DNA from 3 places in the Desulfocurvus vexinensis DSM 17965 genome. Region 1 is predicted to be linked to each of the others. Evidence: predicted binding sites of a transcription regulator. Region 1 holds the regulator's gene; each other region holds the start of a gene.
What was found. Region 1 encodes sigma-54, which starts transcription at its own class of promoters, with help from an activator protein. Its sites were predicted from a motif close to CTGGCACGGNNNNTGCTT; they were not measured.
Positions count from the first base shown of each region.

Region 2: the regulator sigma-54 is predicted to act here: its motif matches at 5,837-5,854, upstream of G495_RS20670 (OmpA/MotB family protein).
Region 3: the regulator sigma-54 is predicted to act here: its motif matches at 2,340-2,357, upstream of G495_RS0103910 (YbjQ family protein).

Region 1 is NZ_JAEX01000005.1:219,896-230,192, reverse strand. Features, by position in the region: gene dapA (4-hydroxy-tetrahydrodipicolinate synthase) at 1-340, shown strand, start outside; gene G495_RS20275 (YkgJ family cysteine cluster protein) at 491-1,207, opposite strand; gene G495_RS0106600 (manganese-dependent inorganic pyrophosphatase) at 1,418-2,341, opposite strand; gene G495_RS0106595 (PTS sugar transporter subunit IIC) at 2,978-3,649, opposite strand; gene G495_RS0106590 (PTS sugar transporter subunit IIB) at 3,678-4,148, opposite strand; gene G495_RS0106585 (PTS sugar transporter subunit IIA) at 4,151-4,588, opposite strand; gene rapZ (RNase adapter RapZ) at 4,645-5,532, opposite strand; gene G495_RS0106575 (PTS sugar transporter subunit IIA) at 5,546-5,995, opposite strand; gene hpf (ribosome hibernation-promoting factor, HPF/YfiA family) at 5,999-6,538, opposite strand; gene rpoN (RNA polymerase factor sigma-54) at 6,647-8,101, opposite strand; gene lptB (LPS export ABC transporter ATP-binding protein) at 8,305-9,027, opposite strand; gene G495_RS0106555 (LptA/OstA family protein) at 9,028-9,573, opposite strand; gene lptC (LPS export ABC transporter periplasmic protein LptC) at 9,578-10,147, opposite strand; gene G495_RS0106545 (KdsC family phosphatase) at 10,144-10,297, opposite strand, start outside.
Region 2 is NZ_KI912582.1:208,738-219,034, forward strand. Features, by position in the region: gene feoB (ferrous iron transport protein B) at 1-1,567, opposite strand, end outside; gene G495_RS0115605 (FeoA family protein) at 1,560-1,811, opposite strand; gene G495_RS19765 (GGDEF domain-containing protein) at 2,930-3,877, shown strand; gene G495_RS19770 (motility protein A) at 4,096-4,977, opposite strand; gene G495_RS20670 (OmpA/MotB family protein) at 4,974-5,804, opposite strand; gene G495_RS0115625 (DUF3108 domain-containing protein) at 5,995-6,804, opposite strand; gene G495_RS0115630 (molybdopterin-dependent oxidoreductase) at 6,945-9,026, opposite strand; gene G495_RS0115635 (cytochrome c3 family protein) at 10,070-10,297, shown strand, end outside.
Region 3 is NZ_JAEX01000002.1:198,109-208,405, reverse strand. Features, by position in the region: gene G495_RS0103930 (OmpA/MotB family protein) at 1-93, opposite strand, end outside; gene G495_RS0103925 (motility protein A) at 83-841, opposite strand; gene G495_RS0103920 (purine-nucleoside phosphorylase) at 965-1,789, shown strand; gene G495_RS0103915 (hypothetical protein) at 1,837-2,160, opposite strand; gene G495_RS0103910 (YbjQ family protein) at 2,438-2,758, shown strand; gene G495_RS0103905 (hypothetical protein) at 2,839-3,387, opposite strand; gene G495_RS17540 (putative bifunctional diguanylate cyclase/phosphodiesterase) at 3,522-5,288, opposite strand; gene G495_RS21590 (hypothetical protein) at 5,894-6,517, opposite strand; gene G495_RS21585 (hypothetical protein) at 6,501-7,556, opposite strand; tRNA gene G495_RS0103895 (tRNA-Leu) at 7,800-7,886, opposite strand; gene G495_RS17535 (PaaI family thioesterase) at 7,924-8,373, opposite strand; gene G495_RS0103885 (DUF554 domain-containing protein) at 8,623-9,303, shown strand; gene G495_RS17530 (sensor domain-containing diguanylate cyclase) at 9,625-10,297, shown strand, end outside.

The DNA of each region.
Region 1 (10,297 bases):
GGGCTTCAGCGTGCTGTCGGGCGACGACTTCACGGTGCTGCCGCTGCTGGCCCTGGGCGGCACGGGGGTCATCTCCGTGGTCTCCAACGTGGTGCCCGCGTCCATGGCCGCCCTGTGCGCGGCCTACGCCCGGCGCGACCACGAGCAGGCCCAGGCCCTGCACTTCCAGATGATGCCCCTGGCCCGGGCCATGTTCTTCGAAACCAACCCCATCCCGGTCAAGACCAGCCTGGCGCTCATGGGCCGCATCGCCCTGGAGCTGCGCCTGCCGCTGGTGGAGATGGTCCCCGAGACGCGCGCCCGCCTGGAGGGCGTGCTCAAGGCCGCCGGGCTGATCTAGCCCCGCGCGGCCCCGGCCCCGGGCCGGACGCCCAGCACGCACAAGCCCCCGCGCCGCAAGGCCGGGGGCTTTTTCATGGCCCGGGGCCGGGCCTCGGGCTGCGCCGTCCGCGCTCCGGCCCGGGGCGCCCGGCGCCAGCCGCACGCGGCCTCAGGGCCGGGGAAAGCCCTTGCAGCCCGTGAGCAGCGCGTGCTTGCGCAGCCCGGGGTAGGAGCGGCAGATGGCGGGCTTCACGTCGTGGATGGTGCAGACGAAGGCCGTGTCGCCGGGCACGCGGCGCAGGAAGGGGCAGCTCTCGGCGTACAGCGGCGTGCCCGGGCGCATCCAGATGCGGTAGACCGGGCCGTCAGGTCCCTGCTCCTGGCCGACCCAGGCCAGGATGTCCTCCCGGCCCCGGGCGCGCCACAGGGCCACGTCCTGGGCGCTGCATTCGCGGTGGTAGTCCAGGTCCCGGCAGCAGCGCCCGCAGCGGGTGCAGGCGAAGCCCTCCATGCCCGTCTCCAGGCGGATGCGCGCCGCCTCGCCGGGGGCGGCGGGCAGGGCCTCGGCCCGCTGATCGAAGACCAGGGCGCACAGCCGGGCCAGGGCCTCGGGCCCGGGGCGGCGCCGGGCCAGGGTCAGGCCCAGCCAGCGGGCGGCGACGTTCCAGGGCAGGAAACGGCCCCGGGCGCCCCCGGGCCCGGGCGCCAGCTCCAGCCCGGGCACGCCCGCCCGGCTGGCGGGCCGGGCCGCAAGGCCGCACAGGGCCCCGGCCAGGGCGCCGAACAGGTCGAGCTGCGGGCCGTACATGCGCAGGTCGCAGCGGATGGCGGCAAGGGCCTCGGCGGCGCTGAGCAGCACCGCCGGTGGCGCCGGTCGCCCGGGCATGGCGTCCTCCTGCAAAGGATTCGCGGGGTGTGGCCCAGCATAGGCCGCCCGGGCCGGGAAGGCAAACCGGGCCCCCAGGGCGGCTGGGCGCTCTGGGGGCACAGGGCCAGCCCGGGGCGGAAGGCCAGCCGGAGCCCCGGGGCGCAGCAAAGAAAAAGGCCCGGCGCGGCAACCGCGCCGGGCCCTGAAAGGCCGGAAGGAAGCCGGGGCTTACGCGAAGGCCTTGGCCTGGAAGTCCGGCACCACCTGCTTCTTGCGGCTCATGCAGCCGGGCAGCCAGAAGGAGCGCTCGCCAGCCTCGACGCCGAAGGCCTTCTTGAACACGGCCTTGTCGTCGGAGACGAAGAGCATCTCGCTGCCTTCCTTCATGATGTCGGTGAGCATCAGGATGATGGTGTGGTGGCCCTTCTCTTCCTTGAGCTTCTTGATCTCGGCGTACAGCCCGTCCACGTAGGGCTTGAGGATGTCGCCGTCCACCACTTCGAGCTGGCCGATGCCAACGCCGTGGCCGCCCATGTCGAAGTCCTTGTAGTCGCGGAAGACCAGGTCGCGCATGGGGGTGCCTTCCACGGCGCTCTTGACCTTGAACATCTCCATGCCCAGGGCCATCATGTCGCCCACGCCAGCGATCTTGGCCAGGGCCTCGCAGGCCTTCTTGTCAGCCGGGGTGCAGGTGACGGACTTGAACATGACGGTGTCGGACAGGATGGCGCAGAGCATGGCGCCGGCGATGCCCTTGGGCACTTCCACGCCGTAGAAATCGTACATGCTCTTGAGCACGGTGCAGGTGCAGCCCACGGGCCAGACCCACATCTCCAGGGGATTGGGGGTGGTCACGTCGCCCAGCTTGTGGTGGTCAACCACGGCCAGGATCTCGGCCTTGTCCAGGTCGGCGGGCAGCTGGGTCTTCTCGGTGGTGTCCACCAGGGCCAGTTTCTGGCCAGCCACTTCTTTCACGATCTCCGGGGCCGCCAGGCCGAACTTCTTGAGCACGAAGTCGGACTCGGGGGTGACGGCGCCCTGGGCCACGGCCTTGGCCTGCTTGCCGGTCTTGCTGGCCAGGTCGGCGTAGGCAATGGCGGCGACGATGGAGTCGGTATCCGGATTCATGTGACCCATAACGAGCATAGTCATTGTGAACCTCCTCTAAACATTTAACGCAGTTGGGTGAACAGGGTACGTTGCGCGCTTTGAGTTTGTGCCAAATAGCACAAAGGCGGCACGCTGCCAAGCGAAAAGAATGGCGTGCGGCCCGCAAACAGGGCCGCCGCCACCCTAGCCCAGAAGCCCGGCGACGGCAACGCCCAAGGCGCAAAACCTGCAACCTCGCCCCGGGCATGGCAATCTGCGCAACGCCTTGTCCGGGCGTGTGTTTTCCCGGCCTGCCCCGCACGGGGCAGGCCCCGCCAAGCGTTGTGCGCCCCGGGTTGCGGCGCCATCGCCCCCGGGGCGCGCAACCCCACGGCCCCGCCCGGCGCCCCTCGCGCCCGCTGGCCCGGCGCATGGCTCCGCAACCGCCCTGCCCGCCTGCGTGTGCAAAAATCCACAAGGGGGGTCAGGCCGCGTGCAGGCAACGGACGCGCCAGCGGGACCGCCGCCCGCACCGCGCAGGACCGCGCCAGGGCGCACCGGAAAAGAGGGAAAGGAAGGGCAAGGAAAGAGCGGACGTCTTGCGGCGCGTCCGCACAAGGCGGCTCCGCGTCGTTGCCGCATGCCGCTGTGAAATGAACGGTTCCCGCCACCAAGACCCCGGCGTCCCCGAGGACGCGCCTAGCCCAGGAACCCGGCCACGGCCACGACCAGGGCGCACAGGGCCATGACCGCGTAGGCCCGCGGCACGCGCAGGGACAGCAGCCCGCCCACGCTGGCCCCCAGCCAGAGCTGGCCCCAGGAGAACAGCCCCGGCGCCGGGCGCATCAGCCCCTGGCCCAGCAGGACGCCCGCCAGGGCCATGGCTCCGCCCAGGGCGGCGAGGAAGAACAGGAAATGGGCCAGGGCCGAGCGCGTCAGGGCCCGGCGCACCAAAAGGCCCGGGTTGTAGGCGCCCTGGCGCTCCGGCGCAAGCCAGTGCTGGAGGGTGTCGAAGGCCGCGTTCTGGTGGGCGCGGTGCACCCGCTCCAGCCCTGCGGCCATCCAGGACAGGGGCAGGCCGATGAGGATGGGGAACACGGCCCCCGAGGCGCCCGACAGGCCGAAGGCCGACATGAGCGCCAGGGCCGCGAGGTTGCCCGCTGCGGGGTTGGGCGGGATGAAGGTTCCGGCGGGGATGAGGTCGAGCCAGAGCAGCTCGAAGACCAGGGCCACGGACACGGCCTGGGTCACGTCACCCGTGAGCAGGCCCCACAGCAGCCCCTGCACCAGCGGGCGTTCGAGGATGCCCAGGTTCAGCGAGAAGCGCAGCGACGAAAAGACGGCAAAAAAAAACTCGCCAGCAGCGTCCAGCCCGCCAGGGCGCCCAGGGTGGCCGAGGCTACCACAGCCGACCCACCTGCACCGGCTCGCTCGGCACGCAGCGGAAGTCCAGGGTCACGCCCTGGGCCGCGAAATAGCGCAGGCAGACCTTGTCCTGCCCGCCCAGGGCCACATGGGCGCAGATCTGCTCCTTGCCCGGGCCGTAGTGCATGTTGCCCAGGTTCAGGCTGCTGAAGGACAGCCCGTGCTCGTGGGCCCGGCGGGCGTCCTGGCACGAGGCGAACAGGATCAGCACGTCAGGCTCGCCGCAGTCCTGGAAGACGCCGGACAGGAAGCCGTGCAGGCCCTCCACGGCGACGAAGAACTTGTCCACGTGGCTGGGAATGGCCAGGCCCATGATCTCCTGGCGCAGGGGGTCGGCGCTGAGTTCGTCGTTGGCCACCACGATCATCCGCGAGCGGGTGAAGGGCAGCCAGGTTTCGATGATCTGCCCATGGATCAGGCGATTGTCCACGCGCACCCAGAACACGGTCAGCTCCCCGCCACCTTCTGGCGCAGCACCTCGCCCGCCACGACGATGCCCTGGATGCCTGCGGCCTTGGCCTCGTCGGCCAGGCGCGACAGGGGCAGCGAACGCATGCCCAGCACCTTGAGCAGCATGGGCAGGTTGACCCCGGTGATGACTTCGAGCTTGCCCGTGCCCAGCAGCGACAGGCTCAGATTGGTAGGCGTGCCGCCGAACATGTCCGTGAGCAGCAACACGCCCGAGCCGCAGTCCACATCGGCCACGGCCTGGCGCAGGGCGTCCATGGTCGCGTCCATGGCCACGTTGGTGTCCACGCTGACGGCGACGCAGGCGTGCTGCGCGCCGAGGATCATCCCGGCGGCGGCGATGAGCCGGGTGCCGTAGTCGGTATGGGTGACGACAACAACGCCTACGTCGCCCTTGGGCTTTTTTTCCTTGGTCATCGGCTCGGTTGTGCTTGCGGCGCGGGCCGGGGCCTGCGCCCGCCTGCCCGCCGCCGTCATTTCAGGTCGATATGCCGGTGTTCGAGAAAGACTGCATAATCCGAGTTGCGCAAGGAGTCAAAGACTGCTTCGGCCACAGCCACGGAACGGTGCCGCCCGCCGGTGCAGCCGAAGGCGATGGTCAGGCGGTAGCGGCCCTCGCGGGCGTACAGGGGCAACAGGAAGTTCAGGTAGTCGATCTGGCGACGCAGGAACTCGTCGCCAGGCTCGCGGCCAAGCACGAAGCGGGCCACGGGCTCGTCCTTGCCCGACAGCGGCTGGAGCGCCTCCTCGAAATGCGGATTGGGCAGAAAGCGCAGGTCGAAAACCAGGTCGGCGTCGGTGGGCACGCCGTGCTTGAAGCCGAAGGACAGGATGTACAGCCGCAGCCCCCAGCGCTTGTCGCGCAGGAAGTTCCACTTCTCCTGGAGGGTGCGGCGCAGGTCGTGGATGGAATAGCCCGTGGTGTCGAGCACCAGCTCGGCCTGCTCGCGCACCGGGGCCAGCATGGCCCGCTCGCGGTCCACCGCCGCGTCCAGGGACAGGGCGCCCTCCAGGGGGTGGGGGCGGCGGGTGGCGGCGTAGCGCCGCAGCAGCACCGCGCGCGAGCACTCCACGAACACGATGCGCGGACGGATGCCCAGGGTCGCGCACTGCGCGAGCGTCTCGTCCCACTGGGCCAGGAAGTCCGACTGGCGCACGTCGATGCCCAGGGTCAGGCCCCGGTGGTGCAGCTCGGCCTGGGTGTCGAACAGGCGCACCACGGCGGGGATGAGCCCCGGAGGCATGCCGTCCACGGACAAGAAGCCCAGGTCCTCGAAGACCTTGAGGGCCGTGGATTTGCCCGCACCGGACAGCCCGGTGAGGATGACCACCGGGATGTGGCCGTCTGCCGCCTGGGTCATGACCCGCCTCCGCCTACGCGCCCTGGAGCAGCCGCCACAGGCCGTCCGCCCCGTCCGCAGCCAGGAACGACTTGCGGAAGGCGTCGTCCTTGAGCAGGCGCGAGACGCCGGCCAGCACCCGCAGGTGCTGGCCGACGACCTGCTCGGGCGCCAGGACAAGGAAGAAGATGGTGCAGGGCTTGTGGTCCAGCGCGTCGAACTCCACGCCCTGCGCGCTACGCCCCACCACGAGGACAATCCTCTCGATGCTGTCCATCTTGCCGTGGGGAATGGCGACGCCGTCCCCGATGCCGGTGGTGCCGAGCTTCTCGCGCTCCTTGAGCACCTTGAGGGCCGCGCCGGCGTCCAGGCCGGGGACATGGTCCCCGGCCACGGCCACCAACTCGGCCAGGACCGCGTTCTTGGTCCTGGCCGCAAGGTCCGGCAACACCAGCTCCTTTTCCAACAGCTCGCCAATGATCATGCGTTACATCCCCGGGTCGATGAGGCCGAAATCCCCGTTCGAGCGGAGATAGATGACGTTGATGCGCTCGGTCTGCGCGTTCTGGAAGACCAGGAACTCGTAGCCCAGGCTCTCCAGCTGCATGGCCGCCTCCTCGACGGACATGGGCTTGGGCTCATAGGCGTCGGTCTCGGTGATGGTCGGCACGCGCTCGCCGCCGCCCGCAGGCTCGGAGAAGGACACCACGTCCATGCGCACGGTGCCGCGCTGGCGGCGCTTGTCCTTGGCCTTCTCGCGGATCTTGCGCACCTGGGCGTCCATCTTGTCCAGCACCAGGTCGATGGTGCTGTACATGTCCTCGGACTCCTCGAAGGCCGAGAGGTTGTTGTCGTCCCAGGTGAGCACCACGTCCGCCTTCTGGCGGAACTTCTCCACGGACAGGTTGATTTGCAGTTCGGCGTTGTCGGTGCCAGCGTACTTGATCAACTTCTCGAACCGCGCGGTGGCGTACTTCCTGAGGTGGTCGGAGGGTTCGAAGTTCTTGAAGTTGAAATTGATCTGCATGGGCTGTCCTCCTGTCTTGGGTGACACAACGGCACTGGTCGGGCGGGTTTCCGCCAATTCCAGTGTAGAGCGAAACCGGGCCGAAATAAAGGGCTAGTCGGCGCGGGATCAAAAAACCTGCTTGCGCTTGGAGGAGGAGCGGACGCCCAGGGCCGTGCGGTATTTGGCCACCGTGCGCCGGGCGATGTTGACCTTGAGGGTGTCCTTCAGGTGGTCGGCGATCTTTTCGTCGGACAGGGGGTGGCGCGGGTCCTCGCCACTGATGAGCTGCTTGATGAGCGCCTTGACCGACTCCGAGCCCACCTGGGAGCCGTCGTCCATTTCCAGGGCGCTGTTGAAGAAGAACTTCAGCTCGAACACGCCGTGGGGCGTGGCCACATACTTGCTGGTGGTGATGCGGCTGATGGTGGACTCGTGCATCTCGATGTCGTCGGCGATGTCCTTGAGAATCAGCGGCTTGAGGGCCGTGACCCCGCGGCGGAAGAAGCCGTCCTGGAAGCGCACGATGCTCTCCACCACCTTGTAGAGCGTGCGCTGGCGCTGGAACAGGCTCTTCATCAGCCACACCGCCGAGCGCATCTTCTCCTGCACGTACTCCTTGTCCTTGGAGTTCTTGGCCAACAGCCCGTCCATGTAGAAGGAATTGAGCTGGAGCCGGGGCAGGCCCTCCTCGTTGAGCACGATGACGAAATCGCCGTCGTACTCGTAGACGTACACGTCGGGGCTGACGTACTGCGGCTCCCCGCCGCCGTAGCTGGAGCCGGGCATGGGGTCCAGGGTCTGGAGCAGGTCGAGGTATTCCTTGAGCTGGTCCATGGTCAGGCGGAACTTGCGGGCCACGGGCTTGAAGCGGCCCTTCTCCAGGTCTTCCAGGTGTTCGCTGACCAGCTCGATGAGAATGGGGTCGTCGTAGCCCAGGACTTCGATCTGCACCAGCAGGCATTCGCGCGGGTCGCGCGCGGCAACGCCCACCGGGTCCAGCCGCTGGATGCGCCGCACCACGGCCTCCACCTGGGCCGTGCTGGCCCCGGCCATGGCGGCGATCTCCTCGCTGCTGGCCTGCAGGTAGCCGTGCGAGTCCAGGTTGCCGATGACCACCTCGCTGATGGCCACGTCCCGGGGGCTGAAATCCGACAGGCGGATCTGCCACTCCAGGTGGCTTTCCAGCGAGGGCTTCACCGACAGGCGGGCGTCGTAGGCCATGCCCTCCTCGGGCACCTCGGACTCGCGCATCAGCGCCTGGCGCGACGAGCTGGAAAACTCGCCCAGGTAGTTCTCCCAGTCCGCATCGCGCGCAATATCGCGCTCCACGGCCTCGTCGCCCTGGGCCGGGCGCTCGGGCTCGGCGGCGGCCTCGAAGGCGTCCTTGCCGTCGCGCTCGGCGGTGTCCTCGAAGGCTTCCTCGGCCTTTTCATCCAGCAGGGGATTTTCGAGCAGCTCCTGCTGGACCACGTCCAGCAGTTCGAGGCGGGAAAGCTGAAGCAGCTTGATGGCCTGCTGCAGCTGGGGCGTCATCACCAGCTGCTGCGAAAGCTTCATCTGCTGTCTGAGTTCAAGTCCCATCGTTGCCCGTCGTGTTCAGGTGCTGGATGTGCCGGGCCCCGGGGCGCCCGCAGGGGCGCCTTATCCGCCGGAGCGGCCAAAAGCCCCCGTCCGGCGGGGCCTGCCTTGCGCGACACGGCCAGACCATGCCACAGACGCACAGGCCTTGCAACTCAAATGGCAAGGATTTTGTATAGGCAAGGAAGCGCAGGAACTGCGCAAGATTAGAGGCTGAAGGCCTCGCCCAGGTAGACCTGGCGGGCCTGGGGGTTCTCGCAAATCTCCACGGGCGTGCCCGAAAGGATGACCCGGCCCTCGTAGACCAGATAGGCCCGGTCGCAGATGCGCAGTGTTTCCCGCACGTTATGGTCGGAAATGAGCACCCCGATGCCGCGGTCCCGCAGCCCGCGCACGATGCCCTGGATATCGTCCACGGCGATGGGGTCGATGCCCGCGAAGGGCTCGTCGAGCAGCATGAACTTGGGGTCGAGGATCAGCGCCCGGGCGATCTCCAGACGGCGGCGCTCGCCGCCGGACAGGTGCATGGCCTTTTGCGCGGACAGTTTGGCGATGCCCAGCTCGTGCAGCAGGGCGTCGGCCTTGGCCTTCTGCTCGCGGTGCGAGAGCTTCGTGTTTTCCAGGATGATTTCCAGGTTTTCGCGCACGGTAAGCTTGCGGAACACCGAGCTTTCCTGCGGCAGGTACGACAGGCCCAGGCGCGCGCGCTCGTGCAGGGGCAGCCCCGCGAGCTGGGCGCCGTCCAGGCTGACCTCGCCGCCGTTGGGCTTGATGAGCCCGACCAGCATGTAGAAGGTCGTCGTCTTGCCCGCGCCGTTGGGCCCGAGCAGCCCGACCACCTCGCCCTGGGCCACGTCCAGGGCGATGTCGTGCACCACCTCGCGCTGGCCGTAGCGCTTGCACAGGCCGCTGGCCGCCAGCAGAGCCATCTACTGGGCCTCCGGCGGGGTCATGAAGATGGCCTCCACCTGCTTGCCCGGGCCGCCCTCGACCTCGCTGCGGTTGTCCTTGAGATACAGGCGGATGATGCGCCCGGTGATGTGGTTGTCGCCGTCGGTGAGCCGGGGCTCGCCCTCCATGACCAGCACCCCGGTCTGCACGTGGTAGGTGGCTGTGGCGCAGGTGCCCTGGCGGCCTTCGCGCTCAAGCTGCACGTCGCCCTCGGCCACGATGCGCTCCACCTCGCCGGGCCCGGCGGGCTGGCCGGGGGCGGCCTTGGCGGCGGAGCCCTTGGCCATGTGCACCGTCAGCTTGCGCGAGCGGATGGTCATGTCCGGGCGCTGCACGAAAACCTGGCCCTCGAAGATCACCACCCGGTCGCCCTGCTCGTAGCGCACCTTCTCGGAGGTGATGCGGGTCGGCACCTGGTCGCCCTTGGCCTTGCCCTTGTCCGCCGCCAGGACGGGGCCGCAGGCCAGGCACAGGGTCAGCGCCAGCAGGCACAGGGCGCAAAAAGCTCTCGCGGTTCGCTGCACGGAATCACTCCTTTGGGCCGGGGGCGAGGGTGCCGGTGAGCACGCTTTCTATCCCGCCGTCGGCCTGGATGTCGTTGGTGTCCAGGTCCATCACGACCCGGGGCGCGTCCAGGGTCATGTCGGGGCGCGACAGGCGCACAGTGCCCGTAAGCACGAGCCGACGCTCGGCGCTGCTGTAGTCCAGCCGCTCGGCCCGGGCCCGGTTGGGGCCGGAAACGATGTCCACATCCGGCCACAGGCTGGCGTCGCCCGAGGCCTGGTTCACCTCGCCGCTGGTGGCGTTGACCGCGACCTCGCCCGTGCCGTCATTGAGGTAGTAGACGATGCGCGGATTGTCCACCGCCACGACGCCCGTGTCCTGGGCGTAGTGCGCGCCATCGGCCTTCAGGCGCCATTCCGTGCGCCCGTCGGCCCCGCGCGAGAGCTCCACCCCGCGCAGCGACACGTCCACGTCCACGTCGTCCAGCAGCTCGGCGGCGCGCTGCAAGGCCTGCCGGGCCTGATAGGCCGACCAGCCCGCCACCGCCGCGACGGCCAGGGCCACCAGGAGCACCCAGGGCAGCCAGCGTCTCATCGCGACCGCCACAGGGCCCACTGGGCCCCCAGGTCGCCCCGGGCGTCGAGGATGAAGCGCACGGCCTCGCGCACCGCGCCGTGTCCGCCCGGGCGCGTGGACACCCACGCCGCCAGGTCCAAAATCTCCGGCTGGGCGTTGGCCACGGCC
Region 2 (10,297 bases), on a different contig from region 1:
GCCAGCCGCGCTCCCAGGTGTGGATGAGCACGCCGCGCAGGGTGGGGATGCGGTAGGGCGGCAGCTCCATGAGGAACGGCGTGGCCGCGCCCTGGATGACCGTGCCTCGCAGAAGCCGCGCCACCAGCAGCGCCATGGCCCAGGCGCCCAGGGTCAGCACGAACATGGCGTTGCCCGCCGTGTCGGGGAAGAAGGCGGCGATGAGCAGGATGAACACCGGCACCTTGGCGCCGCAGGACATGAACGGGGCGGTGAGGATGGTCGCCAGGCGCTCGGGCGGGCTGCGCAGGGTGCGCGCGGCCATGACGCCGGGCACGGCGCAGCCGCCGGGGATGCCGCCGGAGATGATGAAGGGCATCACCGAGCTGCCGTGCAGGCCGAAGAGCTTGAACACGCGGTCCAGGATGTAGGCCAGCCGGGCCATGTAGCCCAGGTCTTCCAGGAAGGCCAGGCACAGGAACATGACCAGGATGAGCGGCACGAAGCCGAGCACGCCGCCCACGCCGTCGATGATGCCCGAGACGATGAGCGACTGGAACAGGCCCTCGGGGATGGACGCCTCGGCCACCCCGCCCAGCCAGCCGAAGAACGTCTCCAGCCAGCCCATGGGAATCTCGCCGATGGCGAAGGTGAGCTGGAACATGCCGTAGAGCACGGCCAGCATGATGATCGGCCCGAGGAAGGCGTTGGTGACCACCTTGTCCACGCGGTCGGACAGGCGGATGCTCTCGACGGTCGTGTCCTTGCGGACCACGCCCTCGCGCAGCAGGGCGGCGATGTAGCCGTAGCGGTGGTCGGCGATGATGGACTCGGGGTGGGTGTTCTCGGTGCGCCGGACATGGGCGGCCACGCGGTCGGCGATGGACGAAAGGGCGGCGGCCAGGGCCTTGTCGCGCTGGCTCATGGCGACGATGTCGGGGTCGCCTTCGAGGAATTTCAGGGCCACCCAGCGCGCGGGCACCAGCGCGGCCATGAGGCCCGAGTTCTTGACCAGCGGTTCCATCTCGTCCAGGGCGGCGTCGATGTCGCGGCCATAGGAGATGCACAGCGGCGTGGTCTTGCCACGATTGGCCTCGGCGTAGGCCACGGCCTCGCGGATCAGGGCCTCCTTGCCCTCGCCGTCGCGGGCGATGGTCTCCACCACCGGCACGCCCATGAGCGCGGAGAGCTTGGCGGTGTCGATGGTCATGCGCCTGCGGCGGACCTCGTCCATCATGTTCAGCGCCAGGATGAGCGGGGCGCCCAGCTCAAGGAACTGCACGGCCAGATACAGGCTGCGCTCCAGGGTGTTGGCGTCGAGCACGTCGATGACGGCGTGGGGCTTCTCGTTGATGAGGAAGTTGCGCGCCGCCAGCTCCTCCTGGGAGTAGGGCGTCAGCGAGTAGGTGCCGGGCAGGTCCACCACGCGCACGTCACGGTCGCCCGAGCGCAGCAGGCCCTCCTTCTTGGCCACGGTGACGCCGGGGTAGTTGCCCACATGCTGCCGGGCCCCGGTGAGGGCGTTGAACATGGTGGTCTTGCCGGAATTAGGGTTGCCCGCCAGGGCGAAGGTCAGTTTCTCAGACATCGGCGCACTCCAGGACTGTGACGGTGATGTGGTCGGCCTCGTTGTTGCGCAGGGTCAGGGTGAAGTCGCGCAGGCGGATGGCCACGGGGTCGCGCAGCGGGGCCTTGCCGATGACCTGGATCTCGGTGTCGGGCACCAGGCCCATGTCGCGGATGCGCCTGCCCAGTTCGCCCTGGGCGGTGACCTGACGGATTTTTGCCCGGCAGTTGATCTTGAGCTGCCGCAGTCCTGTGGTCTGTTCCATGGGGTGATCCTCCGGTGCCGCTCCTGCTCCGCGCGAGGCAGCGGCGGAAAACGGTGATTCGCGCATCGCCGGGCCGGGCGGTCCGGCGGGCGCTGCGGGTGGGGCGCGATGCCCCCGGCCCCGGGGCGTGGGCGGGGGCCGGGCCGCGCCATCCAGGCGCGGCACGACAGTGTTGATATTGAAAATGGTTCTCACTGTCAACTGGCTTGTGCAAAAATTTGGGGCGGGGCGGCGGGGACATTCGGTGGGCGGGGAGTTGGCAGGGGGCGTCAGTCGGCGGGAGCATAAAAGGACAGGGAAGGCTGGGGGCGGGTGGGGCTGTCGCGGCCTTCATGCCGCGCGGACCCCGGTGGGCCTGTCGCTGGCCCGCCGCTCGCGCCACTGCGGCGGGCGATCTGCGGCTTTGTCGCGCGCCCGCGCGCCAGGGGAAGTGCACGGCCACGCCCTGGATCTGGACACCGCGCACAGCCGCGTGCCCGCGCGCTCAGGGAGAAAGCAAAGCCGCCTCAAGCTGCGCCCGGAGCGCCGACCGCGCGTCCGTGCGCTTGGGGATAGGGCTTGAGCTGTGCGCACATGGCCGCATTGCGGTCCCGCGTGCTCGCGCGCCCGGAGATAAGGCTGTCAGGCAGCAGTTCCAGCAGCGTGATTCCCCGCGTGCCCGCGCGCCCGGAGATAAGGGTTCAGCACTACGCCGCCAGCTGGGCAGAACCCCCGCGTGCCCGCGCGTCCGGTGATAAGGCCAGCACTCGCACGTCCACCACCCCCGGGGTCGGCGCGTGCCCCCGCCCCGGAGGCAGGGCAGGAAGACTCGCCATCTCGCGGCGCTCCCATCCTCCCGGATTGCGTGCCTTGCCCGCTGTTCCGCTCCTCCCGGCGCTCGGGCTGTGCCGGACGGGCGATTCCGTGCGAAGCTGCACTTTTCGCGGCGAAACGCGAAAGATATTATTGACAATGATTTTCAATTTCAATTAGGGTCGGCTCCGCGTGGCCCCGCCGGGGCGGCGCGCGCCGGAGGGGACTCCGGTCTACCGGGGGCGGCCTCCGGCGGGCCGGGGCGGGGCCGGCCATCCCGAAGGGGTCTGGCCTTGCGCAGGGCCTGCCATGAGAGTCGAACAGCCATGAAAGTCGATACCAAACTGTCCCTGATCCTCGGCCTGACCGTGCTCGCGCCCATGGCGGCGGCGCTGTTCCTGGCCTACGGCAACCGCATGGAGCAGCTCGAGCTGTTCCTGTGCGTGTTCATCATCGCCTTCGCCATCGCCCTCAAGCCGCTGGCCAACTACCTGGGCAACGTCATCTTCATGGCCGACATCCGGGCCATGAACAACTTCTGCCTGCGGGTGAAGCAGGGCGACTACGACGCCGAATGGCCCCTGCCCCCCGAGGGCGACGACGAGCACGAGCTCATGCAACTCAAGCGCAATTTCTACTGGATGGTCCACGCCATTGCCAGCCGCGAGGACTGGCTGCGCTGCCGCCTGAACGACACGGCCCAGAGCATGGAGAAGTTCGAGCAGCTCTCCTTTCTCGACGGCCTGACGCGCATCTCCAACCGCCGCTTCTTCGAGATCCGCGTGCGCGAGATGGCCGCCCGGGCCCTGGAGCGCGGCGAGGCCTTCCACCTGATGATGATCGACTGCGACGGGTTCAAGGGCGTGAACGACACCCTGGGGCACATGGCGGGCGACGACCTGCTCATCCGCCTGGCGGAGATCCTGCGCCTGTCCACCCGCGAGGAGAAGGACACGCCCTTCCGCTACGGGGGCGACGAGTTCGGGGTGCTGGTGGCCGGGGTGTCGCGCCGGGGCGCGGTGGAGCTGGCCGAGCGCATCCGCCGCCGTTTCGCCGACCTGGGCATCCCCGGCACCTCGCTCAGCGTGGGCGTGGCCGAGGGCCCCGGGCCGCTGCTGGGCGACGTGGAGCTCGTGGCCGAAGAGCTCAAGCGCGCGGCGGACGACGCCCTCTATGCCGCCAAGAACGGCGGCAAGAACCGCGTGGTCACGGCCTGGGCCGACGGCCCGGAGCAGCCCGCAGCCCCGGCGGGCCCGGTGGTCAGCGCCGGATAGCTTCCGCCCGGGGCCGCGCCTGCGGGCCCCGGGGCAGGGCGGCCTGCCCCGGCGCGACGGGCTGGCTGGCCCCCGCATCCCCGTGCGGACGCAAAAGCCAGCGGGCTGCCCCGCTGGCTCCACCAATGCCGTTGCTTCAGGATTCACTCCGCCTGCCCGGCCAAGCCACCCATTTCGCGACCGGGGCGGAGCATGACCTCCGCCCCGCAGCGCCCCGGCTAGCGCCTGCGCTGGGCGGCGCCGCCGCCCGTTCCGGCCCCGGGGGCCTCGGCGGGGGCTTCGGCGTCGCGGCGCTGGCGGGCCAGCTTGAGGTAGCGCCGGCGCATGTCGTCGAAGGTCTCGCGGGTTTCGCGGCGCGCGGCCGGGGTCAGGAACGAGGAGAGCTTCTTCTCCAGCACGTGGGGGTTGGTCTCGGTCTTGATGGCCGTGACGCCCTCGATGATCAGCTTGTGGACCAGGATCTCCCGGTCGGTCTTGCTGCGGATGTTCTCGGCCACGGGCGAGAGCACGAAGTTGCCCAGCAGGATGCCGTACAGGGTGGAGATGAGCGCGATGGGGATGTATTTGAGGATTTCGCCGGTGTTGCCCAGCCCGAAGAGCAGGCCGATGAGGCCGATGACGCTGCCCGCCAGGCCGAAGGCCGGGGAGTAGGCCGCCATGGCCCGGAACACGCGCTCCTGCTGGCGGCGCCGGATCTTGAAGAAATGGATCTCCGTCATCAGGATGTCGCGGATGTCGTCCACGGCGTAGTTGTCGGCCACCATGTTCAGGGCTTCGCGCAGGAAGTTGAAGGTGGTGCGCTCCCCGGCGTGCTCGAGGCTTTGCAGCCCGTCCACGCGCGAGCGGATGGACAGGTCCAGCAGCACGCCGATGACGTCGTCGGGGTTGGTGCCGCCGTGGCGGTAGGCGCCCCGGGCCACGAAAAAGGCGGTCTTGATCTGGTCCAGCGGGAAGGAGAGCAGCGTGGCGCCCAGGGTGCCCGAGGCCACGACCAGGATGGCCTCCAGGTTCAGGTAGGCCCCCAGGCTGCCAGCCATGGCGAAGGCGATGATGAAGATGATCACGCACAGGGCGGCGCCGATGGCGTTGGAACGGGTCATTGCCCTTCTCCCTTGTAGTCGATGGACGCGGGGGCCGTTGGCCGCTTGAGCTCGATTTCCACGCGGCGGTTGCGCAGCCTGCTTTCGGGGGTGATGTTCGGGGTGCGCGGCTTGTACATGGCATGCCCGGAAACGGTGATCTGCGCGGGGTCCACCCGCCCGGCGCCCATGAGCACGCGCGCCACGTTCAGCGCCCGCGCGGTGGAGAGCTCCCAGTTGGTCTCGAACTCGGGGGTGTGCACGGGGGTGTTGTCCGTGTGCCCATGGACGTGCACGTCGTAGCGGGCCTTGGCCGCGATGGCCGACACGGCGGCCAGGAAGCGCAGGCCCTCGGGCTGCACTCGGGCGTCGAAGCGCTCGAAGAGCATGGGCCCGTGCATGCTGATGCGCACGGTGTCGCCCTCCAGTTCCACATGCACGTCGGTCAGGGCCGACTCGGTGACCGCCGCGCTGACGGACTCGAAGAGCTTCTGCGGGCCCGTTTCAGGCAGCAGGCCGGGCACGTGCTTGTCGTACACCGGCACATCGCCCTTGCGCGTGCCCACCTCGGAGACCTGGTCCACACTTTCGAACTCCACATGCCCCCGGAACGCCTGGAGATAGTCCATCTTCGCGCTGGCGTAGACGAAGAGCACCGTGAACAGCACGAACATGGTCATCATCAGGTCGGCCCAGGGCACGGACCAGTGGACCTCGGGCACGTCGGTGTCGCCGCCGAAGATGTCCTCCTCGTACAGCTTGATGCGCCGGGCGCGGGCCACGGCGGGGTCGGGCACGGGCCCGGCCAGGGGCGGCGGGGCGCCCTGGGCGGTCTGGTCGCTGGGCATGCGGTCCTCCATGGGGGACGGTCCACACGGGAAAGCAAGGACCATGCCCGCCAGCAGGCGGGCGGCGGCCCGGCGCGGGGCGGGGCCGTGAAAGCGGCGGCCCGGGCCGCATTCCGGGCGGCGGGGCCGGGGGCGGGCCGGGCGGCGCGCGGGCGCCGGGCCCCGGGGTGTCGGAAAACCGACGCCCCGCTCAGGGCCCGGGGGCCCAGCCCGCGTAGCAGTCCGCCGGGCCCTGCATCTCGGTCAGCAGGGCATGGAAGTGGCCCACGGCGACCTTGCTGGAGATGCGCACCGGGATGCGCCGCTCGTCGGCGGTGACCCAGACGTGCAGCGCGGCCCCCGGGCTCTTGCGGAACACGCCGCCCACGTGGGACAGGTCCGGCTCCACGAGGTAGCAGTCGAAGGTCCCGGCAGGCACCTCCACGGTCTCGCGGGCCAGCACCGTGGCCCGGCCCAGGACGCATTTCACCCCGTCCGTCACCGGGCGCAGCACCGTGCCCCCCAGCTCCAGGGGCATGATGCGGAAGGCGTAGAACACCGACAGGGGGTCGAAGGTGTCCGGGTAGACGCCGATGGGGTCCTTGGGGCCGTTGGTGAGGTTGGAGTACTGGGCCTTGAAGCGGTCCCAGAAGAAGCGCACCGTGATGTCGCGCTTGTAGGAGCCCTCGCGCTGCTTCTTGAGGTAGAGCAGCGAGCGGTTCAGCCCGGTGTCGGTGTAGGCGTCCACCGTGTCGCGGACCTTGTAGAAGAAGTCCACGAACTCGGTGGTCTTGGCCTGCATCCGGAAGTGCAGGGCAGGCTCGCCGTCCACCTGCGTCACGGGCAAGACCTCGATGGACGACTCTCCGGCGGTGAGGGCGGCCCAGCGCAGGGTGTAGACCAGCCGCTCGCCCGCGCAGAAGGGCAGGCCCTCCAGGGCCGTGGCGGGCGCGGGCCGCAAGGCGGCCAGGGCCAGGACCAGGGCCAGGACAGTCAGGGGACGGATGCGGGGATTCGCCATGGGCTCGGGCGCTCCGGTCAGGGTTGCGGGGACGCGGCAGGCGCAACCATATCCTGGATCGGGCCCGGGGAAAAGGGGGCGCCGGGGGAGCGGCGGGCCGCTCCCCCGGCGCGGGGGTTGTTTGTATCTTGCCTGTGCCGTTATGCCTTGGCGATGGTGATGAAGTGCTCCTGCATGGCGATGGCGCCGCCCGCCGGGTCCACCTTGTCCAGGCCGCCGGTCATCATCTCCTGGTCGGCGATGCCCCGCGAGGAGCGCGATTCGGCGGGGATGCGGTGGCCGAAGCCGTGGACCATGAAGGCCGCCTCGGGGTGGATGAAGTCCGTGACCAGGGCCACGGACTGGGCCGAGTAGCCCCCGCCGGACACGGTGATGGCGTCACCGTCGGCCAGGCCCAGGGCCTTGGCCCGGGCGGTGTTGATCCACACCGGGTTCACGGGCATCTGCTCGTTGAGCATGGTGTTGTTGACGGTGTGACCCTGGGTGTGCAGGGCGCAGCGGCCAAAGGCGATGCGGAACTGGCCTTCGGGCGGGGCCGCCGGGCTCTGGTAGGGCAGCAGCGAGGGCAGGCCCATGTCTTCGAGCTTCTGGCAGACGACCTCGATCTTGCCCGAGGGCGTGCCGAACTTGAGCTCGTCCCAGGTGCGGTACTTGGGCTTGTCGGCCAGCCAGATCTCGCCGGTGGCGTCGAAGTCCGCCGGGGTGTAACCCGTGCCGTCGAGCTGGAAGTTCCACATGTCCTGGGCGGTCTCGAAGGCCAGCTCGGGGCGGCCCAGGCGCTTGGCCAGCCCGCCGAGGATTTCCCATTCGGCCCGGGTGTCGTAGCGCGGCTCCACGGCGCGGTCGCGGCGGAAGAAGTACGCCTTGACGCCCTTCTTGGTGGCGATGGGCGAGTCGCGCTCCAGGTAGGTGCTCATGGGCAGGACCACGTCGGCGTGCCAGGCGGTGTCGGACCAGCTGAAGGTCGTGGCTACCAGCAGGTCGAGGTTTTCCCATATCTTCTTCATGCGTGCCTGGTCGGGCATGGCGTGCAGCGGGTCGTGGCGGTGCACGATGTAGGCCTTGACCGGGTACGGGTCGCCGGATTCGATGGCCTCGTAGGCCTTGTTGATGAGCCCGGGGCCCGCGTCGATGTGCTTGAGCTTCCAGCCCGCGCCGTCGGCGCGCTTTTCCTCGGGCTTGGGGAACAGGGCCGCGAAGGACTTGAGGCCCTTCTTGCCGAAGTCGCCGGGGCCGTTGACGAAGGGCAGGCCGCCCTTGGCGCCGATGGACCCCAGCAGGGCGTTGATCAGGTACGCCGTGCGGCTGACGTAGAAGGACGTGGTGTAACGCGCGGTCATCCAGCCCGGGTGCCAGATCACGGCGGGGGCGGCGGATTTCAGCTCCTTGCAGAACTTGACGATGGCCTCGGCGGAAATGCCGGTCTCCTGCTCGGCCCACTCGGGGGTGTAGGGCGCGACGAAGGCCTCGAGCGTGTCCAGGCCCTCGATGAAGCGCTCGGCGTAGTCCTTGTCGTACCAGCCGTTGGCCAGCAGGGTGTTGATCACGGCCAGGTTGAAGGCGTAGTCCGTGCCGGGGCGGATCATGAAGAAGTTGTCGGCCTTGGTGGCGGTGATGTTGGCCCGGATGTCGATGCAGGTGACCTTGCCCCCGGCGGCCTTGCTGTCCAGCACGCCGTTGACTTCCTTGACGTTGATGGCCTCGAAGATGTTGCGCGTCTGCAAGACGAGGTGCTTGCAGTTCTTGTAGTCGTAGCCGACTTCCTTGCGGCCCTTGCCCATGACGGACTTGGCGGCGTGTTGCACGTTGCGCGCGCAGGCGGCGTCGTGGTTGCAGTAGTTGGGCGAGCCGATGGCGCGCATGAAGGCCTGGTGCAGGTCGGCGAAGGGGCCGCCGCGGTCGGACCACAGCACCGCGCGCGGGCCGTGCTCGGCCATGATGGCCCGGAGCTTGTCGGCCACGTAGTCCAGGGCCTCGTCCCAGGTCACGGTCTTCCACTTGCCTTCGCCGCGCGCGCCCTGGCGGATCATGGGCGCCTGGGGGCGCTCCTCGTCCATGAGCAGGGCGTAGCCCGCCCCGCCGCGCGGGCACAGGCCGCCGGCCATGCCGGGATCGTGCGGGTTGCCCTGGATGAAGCTCACGTTGCCGTCTTCGGTTTCCACCATGATGGGGCAGCGCACGGAGCACATGCCGCAGACGCTGTAGACGGTTTTCTTGGCCATGGCGATTCTCCCTTCGTCTTGCCCCGGGGGGCGCTGGATGAAAAATACGAGCCCCGTTCCTCCAGGCTCGGCATGTGCGCCGCGAGGCGCGGTCTCCCAGCTACAGGCTGTACAGCAGGCTGGAAGCATTTGGCAACCGGAGTCGCGCTTTTTGTGAATAAAAGAATTTGCGGTTTCCCCCGAAGCGGGATGTGAATTAAAGTAAAATATGTCGGCATATTAGTGGCTGTTGCCCTGGCGGGCGCCCTGCGGGTGCGAAATTAATTTGCAGCGGGGTGCGGGGCGGCGCCGGGGCGGTTGCGGGGGGCTGGTTGCGTGCGCAACTGGGGCCCGGGCAGCGCACCCGGGGCGGGCAGGGCGACGGAACGAATCCGGGGAGCGCCCGCCAGCCGTGGCTTGGCAGCGCTGGGGCCATTGCGGGAAAAGGCGAGTGGAGCAGTCGGAATGCAGTGCCATAGTGTGCGCATGGCGGTACTTTGCAAGACGCGTCTTCCATATAATGATATGGCGCAGGAGCATGTGAAATATATCCGAAAAAAAGAGTGGGCTTGACACGGGCTGTCAAAATGTGGTTCGGAGTACTAGCCTCTGAAACGAAAAGCCTGTTTTTACAGGCGTGATGCGGCTGCCGGAAGCGACGTGGGGTGTCGTTTTCCGGCCCTCCCGAGGAGCGTCAAGACCAAGGAGCGAAGGCCATGGCCTTCACCTGGCCGAACCTGGCGATGAAGCCGGCCTGCGGGCTGGCTGTCGGGCCCGCCCTGGCGCGGGCAGTCGGGGAGTTGCCGTCCGCCTGGTGCGCCGGGGCGGTGCCCGCAGGGATGTCTGCGGGCGCGCCACGGGCCGCCGGGCCCGCCTTTGCGGCGCCAGACAGGCGCCGCTGGACGGTTGGGGCAACGGGAGCGGGCCCGGGCCATCCGGGCCGCCGGAGCATCTAGGGCAGGAGGCGCACTGCTTCCCGCGTCCCTTTTTGGGCAGGACGCGGAAGGCGTTGCAGGAGTTTCAAACGGTGTGTGGCCCAATCAACCGCAGAGAGGAAGTGTCCCGTGCAAACGCGCTACAAGCCGATCGCCATCGTCACGGTGCTCCTGGGAGTGCTGGGGGTGGTGGGGTATCTGAGTCCGGGTTCCACGGAAGAGATGCCCACCCGCCTGCTGTTCGAGAACGCCGGGGGCAAGGTGGTATTCACCCACAAGGTCCATGCCGAGAAGTACCAGATACCCTGCCAGCAGTGCCACCACGAGAGCGACGAGCCCTCGAGCAAGCCTCTGCCC
Region 3 (10,297 bases), on a different contig from region 1:
GGTGACCAGATCCGCGAACGTCAGGATCCATTCGTTCCTTTCGGGCTCCAGCTCCTCGGTGCCGAGGACGGATTCCCACTTGTCATCGGCCACTGCTCTTGCGCTCCTTGGGCGGCTCGAACGAGGACAGCTTCTCGTACACCAGCCGCGGGTTGTTGTTCTCCAGGATGGACTTGGCGCCCTCGAAGATGATCTGCAGGTGCAGCTCCTCCTGGCTGGTGCGCGCGCGCATCTTGCCCGCGAAGGGCAAGAAGATCAGGTTGGCCATGATGGTGCCGTAGAAGGTGGTCAGGATGGCCACGGCCATGGCCGGGCCCAGGGAGGTCGGGTCCGAAAGGTTGGAGAGCATCTGCACCAGGCCGATGAGGGTGCCGATCATCCCGAAGGCCGGGGCGTAGCCCGCCAGCTTCTGGAACACCTCGATGGAGATGTTGTGGCGGCGCTTCATGGTGCCGATTTCGATGGTCAGGGTGTCGCGGATGAGCATGGGGTCGGCGTTGTCGGCGATGAGCTGGCAGGCCTTCTTGAGGATGGGGTTCTCAGTCTGGATGTTCTCCAGGGCGATGAGGCCCTCGCGGCGGCTGATCTCGGCGATGCGCACCATGATGTTGACCACGTCCTCGACCTTGCCCTTCTTCTTGGCGAACATGGACAAGGCGCCCATGTGCGAGTCGATGACGTCCTTCAGGGGGAAGGTCACGCAGATGGCCGCGAAGGTTCCACCCACGACGATGAGCAGGCCCGGCCCGTTGTAGAACAGGCTGAGGTCCCCGCCCATGGCCATGGCCCCGATGACGAGCACGAAGCCGAGTATGGAACCAAGTAGGGTGACGATATCCATGCGTGATGCTCCGCTAGTGTTGCTCCGGCGTTGACACACAGGTGGAATGCGTCAACACTCTCCCCCGGATGGCCGCCGGGGCCGACCAGTTCCGCCAACCCCGTCCCGAAGACTCATACAATTATGCAAAACATCGAAAAAGTCCAGAAAGCTGCGGACTTCATCCGCGCGGGCCTGCCCGCGCCCCATGCGGCGCGCATCGCGGTCGTCCTGGGCACGGGCCTTGGCGCCTGGGCCGACGGCCTGGCCGAGGTGGCCTCCTTCGACTACGCGGCCATCCCTGGCTTCCCGTGCTCCACCGTGCAGAGCCACGCCGGAAAGTTGACGGCGGCCCTGGTGGGCGAGGTGCCCGTGTGGGTCCAGCGCGGGCGCTTCCACCTCTACGAGGGCTGGTCGCCCGCCGAGGTCTGCATGGGCGTGCGCACCCTGGCCGCCCTGGGCGTCTCGCGGCTGATCATCACCAACGCCGCAGGCGCCCTGAACCCCCAGTTCGACGCGGGCGGGCTGATGCTCATCACCGACCACATCAACTTCACCGGGGCCAACCCGCTCATCGGGCCCAACCAGGACGCCTGGGGCGAGCGCTTCCCGGACATGAGCCGCATCTACGACGCCGGGCTGCGCGATCTGGCCCTGGAGCGGGCCCGCGAGCTGGGCATTCGCCTGGAGCGTGGTGTCTATATCGGCGTAAGCGGGCCAAATCTTGAGAGCCCGGCGGAAACCCGCGCCTTCCGGCTGCTGGGGGCCGACGCCGTGGGCATGTCCACCGTGCTGGAGGTCATCGCCGCGCGGCATATGGGCCTTGCGGTGCTGGGCATCTCGTGCCTGACCAACAAGAACCTGCCCGACTGCATGGGCGAGACCTCCCTGGCGGACGTCATCGCCCAGGCCGAGGCCGCCGCCGGGCGCCTGTCGCGCCTGCTGGGCGCCGTCATCGCCTCGGCCTGACCCGGCCCGCGCCCGGGGCTGGCCGCCGCCCCGGGCCGCGCCCGGCCTCAGGCCTGGGAGTTAGGGTACGGCGCCACCACGTCGTCCATGTCCATCTGTTTGGCGCGGAAGCCGTCGGCCTCGATCACGTAGCGGGTGAGCAGGTTCTCGTCGTGGTCGATGATGTCCAGGCCGCTCTCGTGCCCGTCGGCCATGGCCTCCATGACCCGCAGCACCACGTCCTCCACCTGCTCGTACTCGCCGTCGTGCTCGATGGTCACGGTGCCGTCCGCGTAGCTGACCTCGTCGAAATCGAGCACTTCCTCCAGGCGTTCGAAGGCCTGGGGCGAGATGCCGTTGAACGTGCCGAAAATCTTCACACCCTTGCGCATGGCCTCTTCTCGCAGACAGGTTCCCGGGGCGCCCCGGGGTTCGGGTTCCTGCCCTTTACCTAATTCCCCGGTTTTTGAAAGTCGAGGGAAAAGCGGACCCTTGACGCCGCAGGCCCCGCCGCCGCGCCCCCCGGGGCAACGATTCCTGACAAATCTTTGGTTTACGGCATGTTGCCCCGTTGGCAAGGTGTTTGCTTGAAGGAGGGCGATCCGCGCGGCCAGTGCCAGCGGTTCGACACCTCGCATCCCGCAAGCCCAGTTTCCAAGGAGGACCACCATGCTCTCGCTGCTCAAACGCCCCGAGCCCGAAGGCGCCCAGAGACAGAAGATCGACAGCGCCAAGGACCTGTTCACCTCCGGCCAGTTCCAGGTCGTGACCACCGGGGACATGCCGGGCAAGGCCGTGCGCCGCATCATCGGGCTCGCCGCCTTCCGGGCCTATGACATGGAGCAGGCCTTCTACGGCATGATCACCCGCGCCCTGACCAACGGGGCCAACGCCATCGTCGGCTACCAGGAAAACGTGGCCTTTCATCCCGACGGCAGCAAGTACATCTCCTGCTACGGCACCGCCGTGCGCGTGGTGGACGCCAAGTAGCGCCAAAGCCCCTCGCCGAACGCAAACGGGGTGCGGCCTTGCGGTCGCACCCCGTTTTTTTGCATGGCGTGGGCGGGGCCCTAGAGCCCGGCCTTGCGCTCGAGCAGCAGCTCGTAGGCCTTGAGCCCCGCGTAGGAGGTCAGGTCGCGCCCGTCGAGCACCGTCTGGTCGAGGATGATGCCGTCGATGGTGCGCCCGGCGCTGACAAAGCGCGTGAGGTGCATCAGGAAGGAGGCCTCGGCGAAGCGCTCCGAGCCCAGGGTGAAGTCCAGGGCGTCCACCTGGAACCTGCCGCTGCCCAGGTAGTTCACGCGGTGCGCCCGGGCCGTCTCGTTCAGCCAGGCGCGGAAGTCGGCCAGGGTCAGGTCCTGCGCCGCCTTGCGCACCGCAGTCTCGCTCACGCCCAGGCGCGTGACGCGCACGACGATGTAGCTCATGTCGCGGCCATCGGGCAGCAGGAACATGCGTTTGTCCAGGTCGGCCATGGGGTCGGCCTGGACGGCAGGGGCGGATGAGGCCGCAGGGGCGGCCTTCTGCGCCCCGGCTCCTGTGGTCTGGCAGCCCGCCAGGGCCAGCCCCGCGACAAGCAGCAGGGCCAGCAGCGCCCCGCCCAGGGTAAACCGTGCCATCGTCCGCCTCCGGTATGCGTCAGGGTTGCGGGCCGGGGCGGCGCCCCGGTCCGCGCATTGGATACACCGGGGCGCGGCGTTTGCCAAGCCCGGCCCGCAGGGCCGTGCGGCCCGGGGCCCGGGCGCCCTGGCCCTCAGGCCCCCACGGCCAGCGGCGCGCTCCCCGGCCCGCCCTCGCGCCCCCCGGCGTACAGCGCCCTGCCGAGCAGGGCCCCGGCGGCGTGCGCGTCCACCGCGCGGGCGTAGAGCCAGCCCTGGGCGCGGTCGCAGCCCAGGGCCCGCAGGGCTTCGGCCTGCCCGGGCGTCTCCACGCCCTCGGCCACCACGTCCATGCCGAAGGTGCGCCCCAGGCCGATGATGGCCCGCACGGTGCCGCCATGGACCGGGCTGTCCACCATGCGCGCGATGAAGGAGCGGTCGATCTTGATGGTGTCGAAGGGGAAGCGGTGCAGGTTGGACAGCGACGAGTAGCCCGTGCCGAAATCGTCCATGACCAGGGACGCGCCCATGGCCCGCACGGTGCCGATGGCCTGCTCCACCTCGCTGGAGGGGTCCAGCAGCAGCGATTCGGTGATCTCGATCTTGAGGCGGCTGGCCGGGGCGCCGCTGGCACGCACGATGGCTTCGAAGTCCCTGGCCGCGTCGTGGCGCATGAAGAAGCGCGGCGACAGGTTGACGCTCACCGTGGCCTGGCCGGGCAGCCCGGCCCCGGCCCAGGCGCGCAGCTGGCGGCAGGCCTCGCCCAGCACCCAGCGGTCGATGTCCATGATCAGCCCGGCCTCCTCGGCCAGGGGGATGAACTCCCCCGGGGGCAGCAGACCGCGCTCGGGGTGCTGCCAGCGGATGAGCGCCTCCACCCCGGACACCGCCGCGCTCTCCAGGTCCACTATGGGCTGGTAGTGCAGGATCAGCTCGTCGCGCGCCAGGGCCCGGCGCAGCTCGGCCTCGCACTCCAGCAGGCGCAGCGCGTGGCGGTGCATGCCGTCGTCGAACAGGGCGTAGCCCGCCTTGCCTGCGGCCTTGGAGCGGTACATGGCCGTCTCGGCGTCGCGCATGATGTCCTCGGCGCTTTGGTAGCGGCCCGCGCCCAGCACCACGCCGATGCTCACGCTGCTGAAGAACTCGCGGTCGCCGAAGCGCACCGGCTCGCCCAGGGTTTCGCGGATGCGCTCGATGACGCCCCTGACCTCGCGCAGCTCCCAGGCGTCGGGCAGCAGCACGGTGAACTCGTCGCCGCCAAAGCGCGCCAGGGTGTCCACGTCGCGCAGGCAGGAGCGGATGCGCGCCGCCGCGCAGTTCAGGAACTCGTCCCCCGCGCGGTGGCCCAGGCTGTCGTTGACCAGCTTGAAGCGGTCGAAGTCCAGGAAGAGCACGGAAAAATCGTAGTCGTCGTGGCGCCGGGCCAGGCGGTGGGCGCTTTGCAGCCGCTCCATGAACAGCGTGCGGTTGGGCAGGCCGGTCAGGGCGTCGTGCAGGGCGGCGTGGCGCAGGCGGACCTCGGCCCGGCGCACGGCGGAGCGGTCCTCCAGGGCGGCCACAACGCACAGGGGCCGGCCCTGCCCGTCGCGCAGCACGGCCCCGCTGCGGCGCACGGTGAGCGCCTCGCCGTCCGGCGCGGGCAGGTCTTCCTCCACGACGAACTCGTCGCGCAGGCCCTGGGCGCATTCGCGCAGCAGCTCCGGCAGGTGGGCCGCGCCGCCGCCGTTGCCGTTGCCGGAGCACAGGCAGCGCCCCCGCCAGCAGTCGTCGTCCCCCAGGCCCAGCAGGCTGCGGGCCGCAGGGTTGCACTCCAAAAGCCGCCCGCCCATGTCCAGCACCTGCAACGGCGTGCCCAGGCGCTCCATGAGGGGCCACAACTCTCGAACCGGATCGTGCGCCAGATGCGAATTGACCTTGCCCATCGCCACTCCTTTGGCCGGGGTTCACCAGGGCCGGAGCCATAAATATTGAAAATGAAAATCAGTGTCAACACAAGGCGGCGGGATTTATTGACGCAGGCCAGGAACTTGCGCGCGGGGCGGGGCGTCCGGGCAGGCCCGGGCCGACGGTACGAACGCGCAGCCCGCTCCAGGTCCGTGGACGCCCGGACCCGCCCGGGCCCGGCCAGGGCAGGGGTCGAGGCACGGGCAAAGGCTCGGGGCGCAGAACGCCGAGCCCCGTCTCCAGCGCTGCCCAGGCCCATACCCTGGTCACGCCCGGGCATGGCCAGAGCGCCGGGCGTCATCCTGGGCTGCGGCGCGCGGAACCCAGAGCTCTGCCGAGGCCCTGCCTGCCCGGCCCGGTCAGGGCCTGCCGCCACGGCCCCACCCCGCTCCGCCGGAATCCCACGCCCAAAAAACAACAGGTCCCCGCACCCTTTTCGGATGCGGGAACCTGTTGCCAGAGGGGTGTAGAGGCACAACCGCAATGTGCTGGGCCTAGAAGGAATACAAAAGAAAGCCAAAGAAACTATCCCACATGTTGTCCTGCCTAACGCCTCTGCGCTTTGGACAGTCTCCGTTCGCTATCAGGTGTCCGCTGAGTGAGAAGCGTCTTCATCCTTCTTTGGAGTGATCATTTTCCCATACCCATCAGGAACAATTGGCCTTGCAGAAGCAATGATGTTCTGATTATCAAAGGCCTGGGGTCGAACCCGCTCATGATGTTTGGCCGCTTCTATGTTCAATCTGCTGCGAATTCTCTGCAAGCTCAATACACCAGGAATCAATGATAATGCACGGATGGCTACATACCACACCATGAAGGCAATCGCACCACTTAACCAAGGGGCGGATAAAGAACGCAAAGAGTCTGCTGCCAAGACTTCCTTATCGTGGGGGGCGACGGCTACGCCTAGGACGAGCACCAAGACTGACACGAAGGCTATCCCGAGCAACGCAAGCCATAGCTTTTGCTGAATCTCGAGAGCGGTCCCAAGTTTCTTCGCCTCGGCAGGTGACACGAAGTCGGGCTGGGTAAATCCGGCGGTAATCGGTATCACCTGAACCAGCGCGGCCACGAGTAGTCCAAGAAAGGCGAAGAGCCCATTGGCCATGCCTTCCCAAACTGAAAGGTTCACCCAGCGGTGGGCGGCAATGCCTACCGCAACCGCTGATACCAGTTGAAAAATATGCTTAAGTCTGCTGTCCACGTTGCACGCCGTCTGTTATTTTCCCATTGGAGACAAAAACATTATAGGCTTCGAGCATCGATCGCAAGACATCTTCTGGTTGGAGCAGGCTGGTTGGCCTTTTGGCTTCCCCTTCACCGTGGGTAACAAAAAGGACACTCGCAGGATGTTGTAAACGCACCGTTCCATCTGGAGCCTGCCGTCCATCTTTGCCACGAACCTGCAGTTGGCTATCAGGGAGATTCCTCAATCCAACTTCCAGATCCTTCAGTATGGCACGGCTCATTTTCCGCTTTTTTGTTTTATATCCGATGTGAACTTCCACTGAAAGTGAGCCATCTTCAGGTAATTTTTGCATTATTTTTTCAACATCGGCCTCATTATCAATCAGGGCAACAAGAACTTTTCGGGCCTTGAGCCAGCCAGCTAGCAACGTTTGGCTCAACCCCCCCGACTCTTCAACCACGGTCTCTGTTGGAAGCGACTCCGGTCCAGCCTGCCGCGTGACCGTTCCTCCGACGATGACTTCCCTAATGTCCTCGAGATCACCTCCTACCGCCTGTGCGTCGAACTTGCTGGCAAAGACGACCTTGACCCCTTTAGGCAGGACGCCCGTTTTATCTGCCAATAGCCACGAAAAATATTCTTCCGCAGCTTCGGTCCGAAGAGACTGACTTTGCAGGAGAAATACATGGTCATTTTTGACCATCCAGTACATCAGCGAGTGGATCAGTTCACCATTCTCCGGCTTCGGCAATTGTTGGACATCCGCCATAGGAGCGTCTTCTTTGCTGTCATCGAAGAGTGCTTGAGTTTGGTCTTTCGTAAAGTGTGTGATGTCCCCAAAAAGGTAGTCTTTTTCGACCGCCAAAGCGTTGATAAAAAGGCTATCTTCATCTCGCCTCAACATCCTGAGCCGGTACCTCTCTTTGAGCTTCGCGGGAGAACCTTGAGGCTGGTGCTCAGCGGCCTGCCTAACGAGTTCTTCAAAGCTCTTCCTTGGCGGATTCGTGTCCCATGTGAAACGACGGTAGTGGACGGTCACAGGCTTGCGCCACATGCAGCAGAACCTCCAAGGGATTTAGACAATGCGGTTGAAAGTCATTGATCAATAAAGCTCTATGTGTCATGACGCATCCGTTGTCAAGGGGCGTGGATAGGCCCTCGGCGTATAGATTTCGGCGAAGTCACTGCGCGGTCACGCCGCTTGGCCGCCCACGGCACCACCCCGCTCCGCCGGAGTCCCACGGCCAAAAACAACAGGTTCCCGCACCCATTTCGGATGCGGGAACCTGTTGTTCAATGGTACCGGGGGCGGGAATCGAACCCGCACATTGTCGCCAATGCCAGATTTTGAGTCTGGTGCGTCTACCAGTTCCGCCACCCCGGCCAGTGCCCGGTTTTCCTATGGCATCGCCCGGGCGGCGTCAAGGGGTATCGGGCGCGGCGGCCTCGGGGCCGGGCCTGCGGGGCATGACCAGGAAGGAGCCCGAGGCGCGGGCCAGCAGGCGGCCATCGCTGTCGGTGACGCTGGCCTCGGCGAAGACGATGGTCCGCCCCCGGCGGACGACCACGGCCCGGGCCCGCAGCGCCGCGCCGGGCCGCGCGGGCGACAAAAAGCGCACCGAGCACTCCACCGTGGCCGTAATCAGCCCCTCGGCCAGCCCGCCGATGACCGCGTGGGCCATGGCCTCGTCGGCCAGGGTCGCCAGCACGCCCCCGGCCACCACGCCCCCGCCCTGCACCAGCCCCGCGTTGGGCGGCAGGCGCAGGGTCGCCTCGCCGTCGGTGACGTGCTCCACCTCCACCCCCAGGGTGGCGAACAGCGGGTTCACCGTCTGCCCAGGCTGCTGCAACGCGTCGAGATAGCTGCGCATCGTTTCCTCCTTTGGCCCGCTCTCCCCTGGGGCCACCATGCCCGCGAACCGCCCCGGGCGCAACCCCGCGCGCCCGCGGTGCTGTTCGTGGACCACGCGGCTTCGTGCATCCGCAACCCCGCGCGCCCGCGCCCCGCCGTGGGGCAGCTCCAGGCTTTTGCGCCGGGTGGCGCAACCCCGCGCGCCCGCGCGCCCGCGCCGCCCACCCGGGGCTTGTGTTTCGCGGCGCCATGGCCTAACAGCGTCCCGATGCTGCCTGTGGGAACCATCGTCAACGTGCTGGCCGTGCTGGTCGGCGGGGCCGCCGGGCTGCTGGCGGGCAACCGGCTGCCCGAGCGCTTACGGCTGGTGGTCTTCCAGGGGCTGGGGCTGTGCACCCTGGCCATCGGCGTGACAATGATCCTCAAGATGCACAACCCGCTGGTGGTCATCTTCAGCGTGGTCATGGGCGCGGTGGCGGGCGAGCTGCTCGGGCTGGAGCGGCGCTTCGAGGCCCTGTCGGAACGGCTCAAGGCGCGGCTCAAATCGGACAACGAGCTGTTCACCGACGGGCTGGTCACGGCCTTCCTGATCTTCTGCGTGGGCTCCATGACCATCCTGGGCGCCTTCGACGAAGGCCTGCGCGGCGATCCCACGCTGCTGTTCACCAAATCCATGCTCGACGGCTTCGCGGCCATCGCCCTGGCGGCGACCTACGGGCTGGGCGTGCTGTTCTCCGTGGTCCCGCTGTTCCTGTACCAGTATGGCCTGACGCTGTTCGCCGGGCTGCTCCAGCACCTGTTCACCGAGGCCATGATCGCCCAGCTCACGGCCACGGGCGGGGTGCTCATCCTGGGCATCGGGCTGAACCTGCTCAACATCAAGCGCATCCCGCTGACCAACTTCCTGCCCGCCTTGCCCCTGTGCGTGCTGCTGTCATTCTGGTTCTAGCCTTCCCCCACAGGCCTCCCCGTCCCTTGCGGGGCACCCTGCGCACAGGGGTGCCCGCTTTGTAAAAACATAACCTTGCGCACCCCCCTGTACGCATGCAAAACATATTAACGATATAGCAAAGCCGACATACCGTATCAGCGAACGAAACACCATCAGCATGCGGCGTCTCGTCACGGTTACTGCGGCGAAACTGGCTTTACGGGCTGCGCGACGCTTGCCTCCCACTCCACCCTTTGGCATGCTCCGCTAACACCACACCGCTTTGCGGAGGCGATGCGCCGCGCCCAGGCCTCCCCCCGCAGCCCAAGGAGGCCCCCGATGCCAGACCCCAGTGCCGGGACGGTTCTCACGCCGGACGTCCTGACCCAAATCATCGACACCCAGACCGCCATCGTGAAGCTGGGGCAGGATCTGGGCGCCGTCATGCACCTAATGGCCGAGCGGCTGCCCCTGCTGACCGGAGCCGGCGGCGCCATCGTCGAACTGGCCGAGGGCGAGGAGATGGTCTACCGCGCGGTGTCGGGCATCGCCCAGTCCAACCTGGGGCTGCGCCTGCGCCGCCAGGGCAGCCTCTCGGGCCTGTGCGTCGCAACCGCCGACATCCTGACCTGCCACGACAGCGAGCAGGACCAGCGCGTGGACCGCGACGCCTGCCGCAAGGTCGGGCTGCGGTCCATGGTCGTGGCTCCGCTGCTGCACGCCGAGACAGTGGTGGGCGTGCTGAAGATTCTCTCGCCCGAGGCGAACCACTTCAACGAGCTGCATATCGAAATCCTTTCCCGCATGTCCGAGCTCGTGGCGGCAGCAATGTTCTATGCGGCGCGCCACGAGCGCGACGAGCTCTACCACCTGGCAACCCACGACAGCATGACGGGGCTAGCCAACCGGGCCCTGTTCTACGACCGGCTGCGCCAGGCCATGACCATGGCCAACCGCAACGCGTCGTGCCTGGGCGTCATGATCCTCGACATGGACGGCCTGAAGGCCATCA